3 regions of the Thermostichus sp. OS-CIW-29 genome follow, and region 2 is predicted to be linked to each of the others. Evidence: riboswitches for the same ligand, from Rfam matches in the RefSeq annotation. Region 2 holds a riboswitch; each other region holds the start of a gene.
The links. Region 2 has a riboswitch for cobalamin ahead of metE (5-methyltetrahydropteroyltriglutamate--homocysteine S-methyltransferase). Riboswitches for the same ligand answer to the same signal wherever they lie in the genome.
Positions count from the first base shown of each region.

Region 1 (4,646 bases), on a different contig from region 2:
TGCTGGTGGGGGAAGCGCTGGTGACCCAGCCGGATCCCGGCCAAGCTGTGCGCCACCTGTTGTCATCTCAGTGAATGAAAACCATTTATCAATGGATCTCTGCGAGAACAATTGATCTCTAAGGATTGCTTGGATCGATGAAACGTATTCCTGTGCCGGCTCATATCCACTACGAATTTCTGCTGCGGGTGTTGGAGCGGCAAACCTTTCCGGCAGTAGAGGAACAGGATTTTGGCAACCGAGGCCGCACGCAAGAGCTGATCAACTCCCTGCGCAAAGCCCTCACCCAACAGGTGCAACTGGAGGAAGAGTGGCGACAGCGGGGCTATCAGGTGGACTACCGCTGGAATATGGACGAGCCTCAGCCTCCCTCTTGACCTTCCAGCCCACTGTAAGGTTTAGCATCCTTTCAGTGGCATTGGGGGGGTTTTCCAAGATGCAGGTTGTTTTGACGGTGCCCAAGCTGGCCTGTGGGGCCTGTATAGACACCATTGCGCAAGCGGTGCGGCAACTGGATCCCCAGGCGCAGGTGGAAGGGGATCCCAAAACCAAACAGGTGCGGATTACTTCTGGGCGGTCTGTGGGCGATTTGCGGCAGGCCCTCACCCAGGTGGGATATCCCCCGGCCTAGTCAAGGCTGGGTCGAGAACGGTCGGGCGTCTGTTTTGAATTCCTGTACAGATGGCTGCCTTCGCCCTGCCCAGGGTGGAGAGTAGCTGTCGTTTCATCAACAAGGTGTTGCCATGTCTGCCCATAAAGGGTCATCGGCTGCACTATCGGCCTCTGCGCCTTCTCCTGAGGGCACTTGGCAGTTGGCCCTGCAAGGGATGAGCTGTGCCTCCTGCGCCCGCAGCATCGAACAGGCCCTCACTCAGGTGCAGGGAGTATCCTCCGGATCCGTGAATTTTGCCAGTGAGCAGGCCACCGTCAAAGGGGATCCCCGGCTGGTGGATCCGCAGGCGTTGATTCGGGCGGTGGAGCGGGTGGGGTATCGGGCGCGCCTCATCCAAGAGGATTGGCAACTGGACGATCCGACAGACCCAGAGCGGATCGCCCAACGGGCCGCAGAACGGGAATTGAAGCTGAAGGTGGCGATGGGGGTGGGCATCAGCACGGTGCTGGTGATCGGATCCCTGCCGATGATGCTGGGAATGGAAATCCCGGGCTTTCCCATGTGGCTGCACAATCCTGGGTTGCAGTTGCTGCTGACGGCTCCGGTGCAGTTTTGGGTGGGCAGGCATTTTTACCGGGGAGCCTGGGCTGCTTGGCAACGGCGTTCAGCGGATATGAACACGCTGGTGGCCTTGGGGACGAGCGCGGCTTTTTTCTATTCTGTTTTCCCAACGGTTTTCCCCGACTATTTTCACCGGCAAGGACTGCACCCGGATGTCTATTATGAGGTGTCGGCGGTGGTCACCACCCTGATTCTGGTGGGCAAGTGGATGGAGCAACGGGCTAAGGGGCAAACCTCCGAAGCCATTCGCAAGCTGATCGGGCTGCAACCGAAAACGGCAAGGGTAATTCGCCATGGGGTGGAGCAGGATATTCCGATTCGGGAAGTGCAGGTGGGGGATCGGATCCGAGTGCGCCCCGGAGAGAAGGTGCCGGTGGATGGGGTCATTCTAGAGGGATCCTCCAGCCTCGACGAGTCCATGGTGACCGGCGAGAGCCTGCCTGTACTCAAGTCGGCGGGGGATGAGGTGATTGGGGCAACGCTGAATCGGACGGGCAGCTTTGTGATGGAAGCGCGGCGGGTGGGCAAAGACACAGTTCTGGCCCAGATCGTGCGCCTGGTGCAGGAAGCCCAGGGATCCAAAGCTCCGATTCAACAGTTGGCGGATCGGGTCACCTCCTGGTTTGTGCCGGCGGTGATTGGGGTGGCAGTTCTAACTTTTGTGCTCTGGTGGGTGCTGGCCGATAACCCGACACTGGCCTTGGTGAACACGATTGGGGTGCTGATCATCGCCTGCCCTTGTGCGCTGGGGTTGGCAACCCCCACTTCGATCCTGGTGGCCACGGGACGAGGGGCAGAATTGGGGATCCTGGTGAAAAGTGCCGACAGCCTGGAATTGGCCCACCACTTGCGCACGGTGGTCTTGGACAAAACTGGCACCCTGACTGAAGGTCGTCCCACTGTCACCGATATTTGGGCCCACGGCTCCTCTCCCCTGACGGTGTTGCGCCTGGCAGCGGCAGTGGAGCGGCACTCGGAACACCCTTTGGCCCAGGCGGTGGTGCAGAAAGCCGAAGCCGAAAAAATTGTGATCCCTCCTGCCTGGCACTTTCAGGCAAGGGTAGGCAGTGGGGCAGAAGCTTGGGTGGAAGATCAGTGGATTCGCATCGGTCGGCTGAGCTGGCTACAGGAGATGGGGATCCCCTGGGATCCCTCTTGGTCAGAGCGGGTTCAGAATTGGGAAAGCCAGGGCAAAACGGTGATCGGCGTAGCCCAATCCCAGAGCCTGGTGGGGCTGTTGGCCATTGCCGATCCGCTCAAACCCACCTCTCCTGAGGCAGTGCAACAGCTGCAACAGATGGGTCTAGAGGTGATCCTGCTAACCGGGGATAACCCCACCACGGCCCAAGCGGTTGCTCGGCAAGCAGGCATTCAGCGGGTAATTGCCCAAGTCCGTCCGGATCAGAAGGCAGCTTACATACGCAGCCTAAGACAACCGCGACGGCGGGTGGCGATGGTGGGAGATGGCATTAACGATGCTCCGGCTCTGGCAGAAGCCGATGTGGGGATCGCCATTGGTACAGGTACGGATGTGGCGATGGCCGCCAGCGATATTACCCTCATGTCGGGGGATCTGCGGGGAGTCGCCACAGCCATTCAACTCAGCCGGGCCACCCTCAACAACATCCGCCAGAACCTCTTCTTCGCCTTTATCTACAATACGCTGGGGATCCCGATTGCCGCTGGGGCGCTCTATCCCTTTACAGGCTGGTTGCTCAACCCTATGCTGGCGGGGGCAGCCATGGCCCTGAGTTCCGTTTCGGTGGTCGCCAATGCCCTGCGCCTGCGACACTTTCAGCCCCCCAGACCAGCGGGCCGGCGTTAGGCCCTCTCCCAGGGGCAAGGGGGATTAGCGCGGCAACAGTTTTGCTGCCCTTTGAGCATGAGTCTGCCGTACCGCTCATGCCTCAGGGCTATCTTCTGGCAGACAAGGACATCCCCCCCAGGGGGCTTGGTGAACGACAAGCGGCAAGCTAACCTAAAAGGCTCAGGCAGACTGGGGAAAGCGCGGTGCAAGTCCGCCACTGTGACGCAACTGTGATGGGATCCCTCCCTCAGCCAGAACACCCACCTGCCGTTGTCCTGTACCCCTTGCGATTCACAAGGAACGGAGTTTTTTGTGTTGAATACCCTCAGTGTTTCCCCTCCGCTTGCGGTTGGGCAGTCTCCTGTTGTCCCCCTGCCCCTGTTGCTCATCGGCCACGGATCCCGCGACCCTGAAGGGCGGCAAGCCTTTCTGGAGTTGGCCCAAGTCTACCAATCCCTCACTCCCCATCGACCGGTGATCCCTTGTTTTCTGGAGCTGACGGAGCCGAGTATCGCCCAAGGGATCCAGCAGTGTATTGCCCAAGGGTGGCAAGAGATTGTGGTCCTGCCGCTGCTGTTGTTTGGGGCCCGCCACAACAAGTTCGATGTGACGATGGAATTGGATCGCCTGCAGGCCCTCTATCCCCAGTTGCGCATTCATTACGGTGGGCCGCTGGGGATCCGCATCGAGATCCTGCAACTGCTGCGAGACCGATTGGCTGCTCTGATAGCTGCCCAACCGCGGCGGATCCCAGAGGCAGAAACCGTGCTCCTATTTGTGGGTCGCGGCTCCAGCGATCCTGAGGCCAATGCCGAAGCCTGTAAACTGGCTCGGCTGCTTTGGGAAGGATCCGGGTTTGCCGCTGTGGAGACCTGCTTTATCGGCATTACCCATCCCCGCCTGCCTGTGGGGTTGGAGCGGGCCTCGTCCTGGCAGCCGCGTCGGGTGATCGTGCTGCCCTACTTTCTGTTTACGGGGGTGTTGGTGAAAAAAATCGAGGCGGCAGTGGAGAAACAGCGACAACGACAGCCGGAAATCGACTGGCTGATGCTGCCGGAATTGGGCCTTGTGGATACGGTGCTGCACAGCCTGCAGCAACTGGAGCAGGAAGCCCTGCAGGGCCAAACCCCGATGAACTGCCACCTGTGCAAGTTTCGCCTGGCCGTGAGCGCAGAGGTTGGAGCTGGATCCAGCCATCACCACCCTCACGAGCATCATCACCACCATCACGGGCACGGATCCCATCACCACCCTCATTCTCACCATCACCCTCAGCACGGCCACACCCACGCAGCGGCTGGGGATCCCTGGGCCCAATTAGAGGGCTACCACCAACGGGCATGGCAGGTGCCCTAAGAGGGAAACAGAGGCTGCTGGCGGGATAAACTGAGTGCAGACAGGCCATTTTTGAACCTGGTTTTCCCGCTCTAGCGGTTGTGATGACGAAAAAACGATGATGCTCTCCCGCTCCTCTTGGGTTTCAGGTGCCGCTGCCGCGGGGAGCGGGATCTTTGTTTTCGCCCTGGTGGTGGGGCTGCTGGATCAGATCCTGCCCACCCTGCCCAAGGTTTCCCTCTCCCTGGCCGGGATCCCTGGGATCCTGGC
Region 1 covers NZ_JBSSAB010000017.1:47,845-52,490, forward strand. The annotation lists gene trpC (indole-3-glycerol phosphate synthase TrpC) at 1-74, shown strand, start outside; gene ACVWZJ_RS07795 (DUF5340 domain-containing protein) at 138-377, shown strand; gene ACVWZJ_RS07800 (copper chaperone) at 437-631, shown strand; gene ACVWZJ_RS07805 (heavy metal translocating P-type ATPase) at 744-3,059, shown strand; cobalamin riboswitch at 3,188-3,323, shown strand; gene ACVWZJ_RS07810 (sirohydrochlorin chelatase) at 3,354-4,397, shown strand; gene ACVWZJ_RS07815 (hypothetical protein) at 4,495-4,646, shown strand, end outside.
Region 1: linked by a shared signal. The riboswitch ahead of ACVWZJ_RS07810 (sirohydrochlorin chelatase) and the one ahead of metE (5-methyltetrahydropteroyltriglutamate--homocysteine S-methyltransferase) in region 2 are both predicted to bind cobalamin.

Region 2 (4,646 bases):
CAACAGCTAGGGCCAGGGCTTGGCGAATGCTGTCGTTGGCCGGGTAGAGCACGGTGAACTCAGCCCGCAGCCCGTTTTTTTCCACTACCCCATCCCCATCTTTATCGCTCCAGCCTCCCTCAGCTAGAATCTGACGGGCCAGGTCTGGATTGTTGTCCTCAATCTTGGCGGTCGGCTCTTCCCAGGGCAAACCGCTGACTGGGCCATAGGCAGGGGATCCGTAGCCTTCTAGGACTCCATCCACCAGCGCCTGTCGGTCAATGGCGAAGTTGACCGCCTTGCGAATCGCCAAGTCAGAAGTCACATCGTTGCCGATGGGGTATCCCTTTGGGGTTGTCGCACCGGTTTTAGGGGGAAAGGGGAACATCAGCCCTCGGTTATCCACACTGGGAATGGCGTGAAGCTTCATGCCCTCAACAGTTTGCTTAGCCAAAGACTGAGGCACGCTAACCACGTGTACCTGTCCGGCTCGGGCTGCTGCAAAGGCTGCATCCTCCTCCAGGAAAAGGAAAACCAGCCGCCGAATGCCAGGAGTCTGGCCGTAATATAAGGGATTTGCCTCCACAATCAGTTGTTGCCCCTCATCCCACTGCACCAGTCGGTAGGGGCCAGAGCCAATGGGTTTGCGAGCATAATCAGGCCCGTGGGCATGTTGAGGCACGATACCCAAGGTGATGAGGCGGTTGACAAAAGTACTTTGGGGTTTTTGCAGCCGCAGCTCCACCGTATGAGTGTCGATAGCTACTGCTTCCTTTAGGGCGGTTAGGTCGACCAGACCACCACTCCGAGCTGCTTGGTTAAAGGTGTAAGCCACGTCCGCTGCTGTGACAGGTTTTCCATCGGAGAAGACTGCATCCTTTCGTAGGGTTACCGTCCAGGTTAGGCCATCTTGGCTGACAGTGTAGCCAGTCGCCAGGTCGTTTACAATCTCAAGGTTCTCGTCCCGCCGCAGCAGAGTGCTTTGGAACAAAGGCGAACCGTAACGTCCCCAGCCCAGGGTGGGATCAAATCCTTCTTCCCTTTCCCCTCCAATGGCCAGCACGATTTGATCGCTGGATCCTGCTAGCTTTGGATCGAAAGCTGTCCGCTCAGCAGCATTCTGAGCGCATCCAGCCCACATCTGGCTCAGCAAGAAGAGGCCCACAGACCACACAGTTACTTTTAAGCTTGATGCCATAGAAACCCCGATCTGTCGCTTTTTCAGCAAAGCAAAAAGGAGCAAACCCCCTTGCCTCCTGGACAAGACTTATGGCAGCTAAGCTATCACTGCCTTATCTTGAGAGCAATGCAGGGGGGGAGGATGCTTAGAGGATTCCGATGACTTCCTGCAAGACCGCTGGGTGAAAGGTGAGGTCTGGTAGCTCCAAAGGCTGCTGGCTTGGTGATGATTGAAGCACTCTACTCCCGTCTCTGAACTCCGTGATACGATGTAGCTCAGCTATCGGTTCTGACGGGGATCAGCCGCCAGAGGAAACGGGGAAAGAGCAGTGAGAATCTGCCGCTGTCCCGCAGCTGTGATCCGGTTTAGGAGAAGTTCTGCAGCAAATCTCTAGAGTCATTCGCTGCCGATCCAGATCTTGTCCCCCAAAACCGTGTCAGTCAGAATGCCCGCCGATGGTTTTTCTAAACTTCACAACATCTGCGAGGTACAGATGGTAACTGTCTTGGCTTTAGCTCGTTTCTGCTTTCGTTATCCTGAGCATTTTCCCGGCGTTGCTCCCACAAGCTTTCGGTACTCCTCAGCAGTAGAAATAAGTCCAAGAACCCAAGCAAGACTCTGAGCCAGTTGGCCGGGAGAGAGTAAATTTTGGGTGCTGTTGCACCAAGATCTATCAAGATCTACAGCCCGCCTACGCGAAGGAAAGAGTGAGATGTCAGGCTTCCTGACTTCAATTGGTAGGCTGGCAAGTAGCCACTGCGATCGCTGGCTGCGTTGAGTATCTTTTTTGCGCAAAAGGCAGTGTTTTGTTGGGGTTCCAGAGGCAAGAGAGGAACAGCCGGTTTCTTCCTTGGCGGGCGGGATCCCAGTTGAGGGCGAATTGAACGCAGGAAAATTAGAAAACTCAGTATTTGGGATGGCACACAACATGACTGCACAAACCATGACATTGGGGTATGCCCGCATGGGCAAGCGCCGCGAGCTCAAAAAAGCTTTGGAAGGCTTTTGGAGTGGTGCCCTAGGGTCAGAGGCTCTGCTGGCTACCTTTTGGGATTTGGAGACTCAAGCCTGGCAGACTCAGCTACAAGCTGGGATTGATCACATTGCGGTAGGGGATCAGACTCTCTACGACCATGTACTGGACTGGGCCACCTGGCTGGGGCTGATCCCCTCTCGGTTCCGAGATCTGTCGGGTTTAGACCGCTACTTTGCCATGGCGCGGGGGCGGGAGGGCCTGCCGGCTTTGGAAATGACCAAGTGGTTTGACACCAACTACCACTACTTGGTACCCGAAATTGAGCCGGAAGCCGATCCCAGTCCTAACTTTGGGGATTTTTTGGAAAGAGTTCGGCGGGCCCAAGGGATCCTAGGGGAGCGCACCAGCCCCGTTGTCCTCAGTCCAGTGACTTTGCTCTGCCTTAGCCAGCGATCTGGGGATCTGCGGGCGGACTTGGAAAAGCTCCTTCCTCTGTACCGGGATCTCCTCCAGGAGTTAAAACAGCTGGGGATCCCAGAAGTCCAGATTCACGATCCCATTTTGGTTACCAGCCAGGGAAGTGGCCTGCGGGAAGCTGTGGAAATGAGCTACCGCCAGTTGGCAACCGCCGGGATCCCCGTCCACTTGGTCACCTACTTCGATGACCTGGGGGAGACTTACCCCTGGGTGGTGCAACTGCCGGTGGCCGGCATTAGCCTTGACTTTACCCGTGGCCACACCCTGGATCTGGTAAGAACCTATGGCTTTCCGGCTGACCAGATCCTAGGTGCTGGCGTAGTGGACGCTCGGAATGTCTGGAAGGTTCAGCCTGAGACTGTCTTGGCCAGCCTGCAGGAGCTGCAGGGGGTAGCTCCCAACCTACGGGTGCAGCCTTCCGCTTCGTTGCAATTTGTGCCCCACGACGCTGCTCTGGAAGCCCAGTTGCCGGAACCCCTCAGAAATGTCCTCAGCTTTGCCGAACAGAAGCTGGCCGAAGTAGCTCTCCTGGCGCGAGCCCTCAACGGCGAAGACACTGCTGCCCAGCAGGCGGAAATCCAGCAGCAATGGCAGAGCTTTGCGCAGTTTAGCCCCCCCAACCCCCAAGTGCGCCAGGCTTTGGCCAACCTCAAGCTCCAGGACTTCGAGCGATTCCTGCCCTACGAGCAGCGCCTAAGTCGGCAGGTTCAGCTACCACCTTTGCCCACCACCACCATTGGCTCCTTCCCCCAAACTCCAGAGGTGCGGCAGTGGCGAGCTAAGTACAAAAGAGGGGAGGTTTCGCAGGCGGAGTACGAAGCAGCCATTGACGCTGAGATTGCCAAGTGCATCCGCATTCAAGAAGAGATTGGCCTGGATGTGTTGGTGCATGGGGAATTTGAGCGCACCGACATGGTGGAGTACTTTGCCCAGAAGCTGGAAGGCTTTGCCTTCACTGAACACGGCTGGGTGCAGAGTTACGGCAGCCGCTGCGTGCGCCCTCCCATTCTCTACGGCGACGTGGTTCGCCCCCAACCCATGACAGTGCGGGAATTCCAAGTAGCCCAGTCCCACACCCAAAAGCCGGTGAAAGGCATGCTCACGGGGCCAGTGACTATGCTCAACTGGTCCTTTCCCCGTGTTGATATTCCCCGGCGGGAGCAGGCTTTGCAGATTGCCCTGGCCTTGAGAGCCGAAGTGGCAGATCTGGAAGCGGCTGGAGCGGTGATGGTGCAAGTGGATGAGCCGGCACTGCGGGAGGGGCTACCTCTGAAAAAAGAACGCTGGCCAGAATACCTCAGCTGGGCAGTGGATGCCTTTCGCCTAGCTACCGGCGGGGCCAAGCCGGAAACCCAGATTCACACCCACATGTGCTACTCAGAGTTTGGGGACATCATCGAGCACATTGAGCGGCTGGATGCCGACGTGCTTTCCATTGAAAACAGCCGCAGCAACAACAAAACCCTGCTGCAAATTGCCCAGGCTGGGTATCGTCACCAGGTGGGCAACGGCGTTTACGATGTCCACAGCCCTGCGGTGCCGAGCGTTGAGCAAATCCTGCAGCAGCTGCGCACAGGACTGGCCCACTTGCCTGTGGAGCAAACTTGGGTTAATCCCGATTGTGGCCTCAAGACCCGCCGCTGGGAGGAGGTGATCCCCGCACTGAAAAATATGGTGGCTGCCGCTCATCAGCTAGGGGAGGAGCTTCTGGAAACCCAACCTGAGGGTCTGCGCGAGTAAGGCCCACGACCCGCTGATGTAACTGGTCGGGCTGGCTTGACAAGTCGCCGCGGGCGGTGCCGCTGTTGTGCTGATGCGGCTGGCTTAGGGCCTACGGTCTGCTGATGCAACCGGCAAAGCTGCTCTCCGGGATCTCAAAAAGCTTGTGAAGAGCAAAGTAGGGATCCCGGTAGCCCCTCAGCGCAGATCATACAGGCGCCCTCCCTCCATGCGCACCACCCGGTGGCCGGCCCGCTCCACCAGATAGGGGTCATGGCTGGTCATGATGACGGTCACCCCAAAGGAATTGAGCCG
Region 2 covers NZ_JBSSAB010000003.1:109,315-113,960, forward strand. The annotation lists gene ACVWZJ_RS02180 (ABC transporter substrate-binding protein) at 1-1,177, opposite strand, end outside; cobalamin riboswitch at 1,426-1,630, shown strand; gene metE (5-methyltetrahydropteroyltriglutamate--homocysteine S-methyltransferase) at 2,088-4,352, shown strand; gene ACVWZJ_RS02190 (cell division ATP-binding protein FtsE) at 4,530-4,646, opposite strand, start outside.

Region 3 (4,646 bases), on a different contig from region 2:
AGCAGCAATTCGCTCTCGGGCACAATGGAGGCGGCCACCAGCCAAAAGGCTGCCGAGCTGATATCCCCCGGCACCTGAACTCTCTGGCCCACCAGGCGGGATCCCCCCACCACGGCCACGGTTTTTGTTTCCGGATCCACCTGAATGTTGGCCCCGAAGGCCCGCAACATCCGTTCCGAGTGGTCCCGAGAGAGAGCCGGCTCGGTGACTTGGGTGGTGCCTTCCGCCAGCAGACCCGCCAGTAAGAGGCAGGATTTTACCTGCGCTGAAGCCACCGGGGAGCGGTAGTGAATGCCCTTCAGGGATCCCCCTTGTACGGCCAAAGGTGCCAACGTCCCACCGGCCCGTCCCCAAATGCTGGCCCCCATCTGCCGCAGCGGTTCTACCACCCGCCCCATGGGCCGCGAGCGCAGGGAGCGATCGCCGGTGACGGCAAAAAAGCGCCCGGCCTGGCCAGCCAGGATCCCCAGCATCAGGCGCAAGGTGGTGCCGGAGTTGCCGGCATCCAACACGTCCGCCGGTTCTTGTAGCCGGCCCAGGCCAACCCCCCGAATGCGAACACACTCGCTGTTAAGCTCCGAAATATCTGCCCCCAGCGCCCGAAAACAGGCTGCCGTACTGCGGGGATCCTCTCCCAGCAACAGCCCTTGGATGATGGTTTCTCCTTCGGCCAGGGATCCCAGCATCAGGGCGCGGTGGGAAATGGATTTGTCGCCGGGGATGCTCACTTGGCCGCGCAGGCCCTTGGCCGGCGAGAGAGTGAGGATATCGGTAGAAGAAGAGTGAGTCAACACAGCAACTCTGATGGCAGACTGGGCAAAAGCGGCAGCAGTCTCATCATACTCAGAGCGGGACTCGCGCCCCAGAGATTTTGCCGGGGATCCCAAGACAGCCTGTCTTTTGACGGCAACCCCTCTTTTCCCAGAGGATCACCTTAACAACATGGATTCCTCGGTCGGGGCCTGGCCTCGGCCTTTTTTTTTTGCAGATACTGAACTTTGTAGCAGCAGAAATAGAACCCCCGCAGACCGTGCTTGGCAAGGTGTATCAACACGACTCTGTTTTGACCGAGGAGGTGATGGCCTACCTGCAACCCCAGGGGGGCGGTATTTTTTTGGATGTGACGTTGGGAGGGGGTGGGCACAGCTTGGCGCTGCTGCGGGGGGGAGCTGCCCGAGTGGTGGGGTTGGATCGGGATCCGGCGGCTCTACAGGCGGCGCAAGCGCGTTTTGCAGCAGAAGGGATCCCCGGCAGCCGCATCCAACTGTGGCACCTCAATTTTGCCGATTTCGATCTGCAGCAGCACGGCTTTCGGGATGAGCAGGGGCAGGGGATCCCCTTCGATGGCATCGTGGCCGACTTGGGGGTGAGTTCGCCGCAACTGGACTGCCCTGAGCGGGGATTTAGCTTTCGCGGAGAGGGGCCGCTGGACATGCGCATGGATCCCAGTGCCGCTCAGGAAACCGCTGCCGATTGGGTTAATCATCGCCCGGTCGAAGAGTTGATCGAGATTTTCACCCGTTACGGCGAAGAGCGATTTGCCCGCCGCATTGCCCATCACATCGAGCAGGCTCGTCCCCTCGCCACAACTACCCAGTTGGCCCAGGTGGTTTGGCAGGCAGTACCTCCGGCAGCTCGGCGAGGCCGCATTCACCCGGCCACTCGGGTCTTTCAGGCGTTGCGCATTGCCGTGAACCGAGAACTGGAGGCTTTAGAAACCTTGCTGGCCCAAGCCCCCACTTGGTTGAAACCCGGCGGCAGGTTGGCCGTGATCAGCTTCCATAGCCTTGAAGATCGCTTGGTGAAATGGGCCTTCCGCAGGGATCCCCGTTGGCAGGTGCTCACCCCCAGGCCCTTGTCCCCTTCCGAACTGGAACGGCAACGCAATCCACGGGCCCGCTCTGCCAAACTGCGAGTGGCTGCCCGCAGCAGTCAGATGTAGGTTTAGGTTAGTTCTCCCGCTCTCAAGAGATCGGCTACCGTGAAGCGGACAGCTGTCCTGCTGAGGCCGGGAATCGGGAGAAGGGGGTTGCTATTGGGGGATGCGGGGAACTAGGGTGAAGCGGAACCGGCAGTCCTGCACCGTCGGATCCCTTGGTGTGTGTGAGGTTAAGCCCTATGGTTAGCCAGCCTTTGAACGCAGGTCTTGATCGTCCCAAAAGCCCTCGTCGCCACAGACAGCCTTCTGCTCTGAGCCGACCCCTCTCCGGTACAGTTCAAGCCAGCCGCACCCAGCCTTTGGATTTGAAGTTGAAATCAGCCCATCCTCGCAGCCAACATTCGGCTTGGGCAGAACACCTAGCTTGGTGGAAGCAGATCTCCACAGGGATGGCTATCCTCTCTGGGGTTTCAGTGTTAAGCCTTTACAGTTGGACTGTGCATACCCAAAGCCGGTGGAGCCAGCGTTACCAGGTGTGGCAGCAGATGCAGCGCAACGAACGACAGTTTCTGCTGACTCAAGAATCCATTGCCAATTCTCTGCGGGAAATCGCCGACCGCTCCGAAATGGTGCCGCTGGTACCGGATCGGATGATCGAGGTGCCAATTGCCTCTCCCAGCCATGTTGAACCGGATCCAGCCCACCAGACGACAGCCCCGCCTGAAATCGAAAAAGCCCCTCTTTTCTACCCGGTTGGGTACTAATTCATACGGATCCCGCCCATGACGGCTAGGCCAGCGTCCCCATCTTGCTTTCCCAAAAGCTGTGGGTCTTGTGAAGTCTCAGCGTATCTCTGTTCTCTAAAAGGCTAAGGGATCCCTGGGCCTCAGGATCTGGAATAGTAGTGGGCTACTCTTTAACCGCTTACAAAGCAAAGAAGAAGTCTGGCCCAGGTTTTCTAAGTTGGTGGGATGTGGCCCATCCAAAGCCCTGGGATTGCCGTTGGGATCCTGTTCACCCCTGGGGATGACATCCCCCCTGGCAGGATAGGAACTCCAGAGCAGGGGATGTATGATGCCTAGCACGGCTTTTTCGGAGCAATCGCAGAGAAAGCTGTACCGACAGGTTGTCCTGGGGATCAGCCAGGGCATGTAAAGGGGAAAGTCCGGTGCAAATCCGGCGCTGTGCCGCAACTGTGATGGGCTTAGGCTAGACCTATGCCCTCAGTCAGGATGCCCGCCTGCGGTTTTGGCTCGCATTTCTTCCGCGTCGCACGGAATCAGGAGCTTCAAGAAAGAAAATGAATCCCATTCTAGGTCTCAGCCTGGCGCTGGGGGGTCTTGCTTTGGGGATCCCAGCGTGGGCGCAGCCGGCGGCCTCTTCACCTTCAGCTCAAGAGGTTTTGGAAACCGGTGTTAGCGCCGAGATTTTAAATCAACCCGTCACCACACCTTTTCGCCGTCCTGGTTTGCTGCGGGATTCTTCCCGCCCGGTTTACGTCATTACCCGCCAGCAAATTCGAGAGCAAGGGGCAAGAACGGTTCAGGAGGCCCTGCGCTACCTGCCCGGGATCCTCAGCGACGGCACGGCGGGAACCCAGTTGGGAGCCCTTAGCTCCCAGTTTATGCGGGGAGGACGAACGGCCCAGGTGTTGGTGCTCTTGGATGGCCGCCCCATTAACGACCTGGGCTTTTTTGGCGGGTTTGATTTGTCCCAGATCACTACAGATGTGGTCGAGCGTATTGAGATCTCTCCAGGTGGGGGCTCCACTTTGTACGGATCCGACGCGGTTGGCGGGGTCATGAACATCGTAACCCTGGAGCCAAAGCCGGGATCCGAGACCGTGCTGGAAGCGGCTATCGGCAGCTACGGCCTCAACGAGCAAGGGATCCAAAACCGCGGCCAAGCGCAGGATCTGGGCTGGGTGGTCAGCTATCGCCGTCTGCAGAGCAACAACGACTTTCCTTTTGAAATTAGGCGTTTGGGCAAAGCCGGCAGGCGGGAAAACTCGGCGGTGGAGTACCACAACCTACAAGCCAAGCTCACCTGGCAATTGGCAGAAGGCCAAGTCCTAACCGGAAATGCCCTTTATCTCAACAAAGCGTTTCAGGTGCCTGGCAGCACCGAGTTTCCCTCCCCCGATGCAGTGCAAAACACCAACGACCTGCTGTTAGATCTCAGTTGGCTGTGGGATCAAGAGAGGGGATCCCTGCAAGCCAGGGTATTTTTTGACGACCTCAACTATCGCTTCAGCGCCCCACAAAGCCAGGGATCCCGGGATGAGATCCTGCGAACGGGGTGGGGATCCCAACTGCAATACACCTGGAAGGCTGCTGAAAACCTGGAGCTTACTCTAGGAGCGGATTACCGATCCATTTCAGCTCGCAACACCACCTTCTCCTTTGCCAGGGGATCCACCAACGTCAACTATGACAATACTGTGAATCAGGGGGCATTCTTCGCCCGCCTGGATTACAGGCCACAGCCCAACTTTTATCTCAACTTAGGTGTTCGCCAAGATTCGAGCAATCTGGTCAACGGTTCGGCCACCTCTCCTGCCGCAGGGATCCGCTGGGTTTTGGCAGAAGGCACCACCCTGAGGGCCAATTATGCCGGCAGCTTTCGCACCCCCTTGATCTCAAACCTGTTCTTTCGGCTGCGCGGCTTTTTTGAAGTCGACGGCAACCCCAATTTGCGACCGGAGCGGGGAGAGAGTTTTGACATTGGCCTGGATCAGGCTTTGGGAGATTTTGGCCTACTGCGCTTG
Region 3 covers NZ_JBSSAB010000012.1:27,758-32,403, forward strand. The annotation lists gene aroA (3-phosphoshikimate 1-carboxyvinyltransferase) at 1-794, opposite strand, end outside; gene rsmH (16S rRNA (cytosine(1402)-N(4))-methyltransferase RsmH) at 1,013-1,942, shown strand; gene ACVWZJ_RS06195 (hypothetical protein) at 2,329-2,643, shown strand; cobalamin riboswitch at 2,986-3,137, shown strand; gene ACVWZJ_RS06200 (TonB-dependent receptor plug domain-containing protein) at 3,180-4,646, shown strand, end outside.
Region 3: linked by a shared signal. The riboswitch ahead of ACVWZJ_RS06200 (TonB-dependent receptor plug domain-containing protein) and the one ahead of metE (5-methyltetrahydropteroyltriglutamate--homocysteine S-methyltransferase) in region 2 are both predicted to bind cobalamin.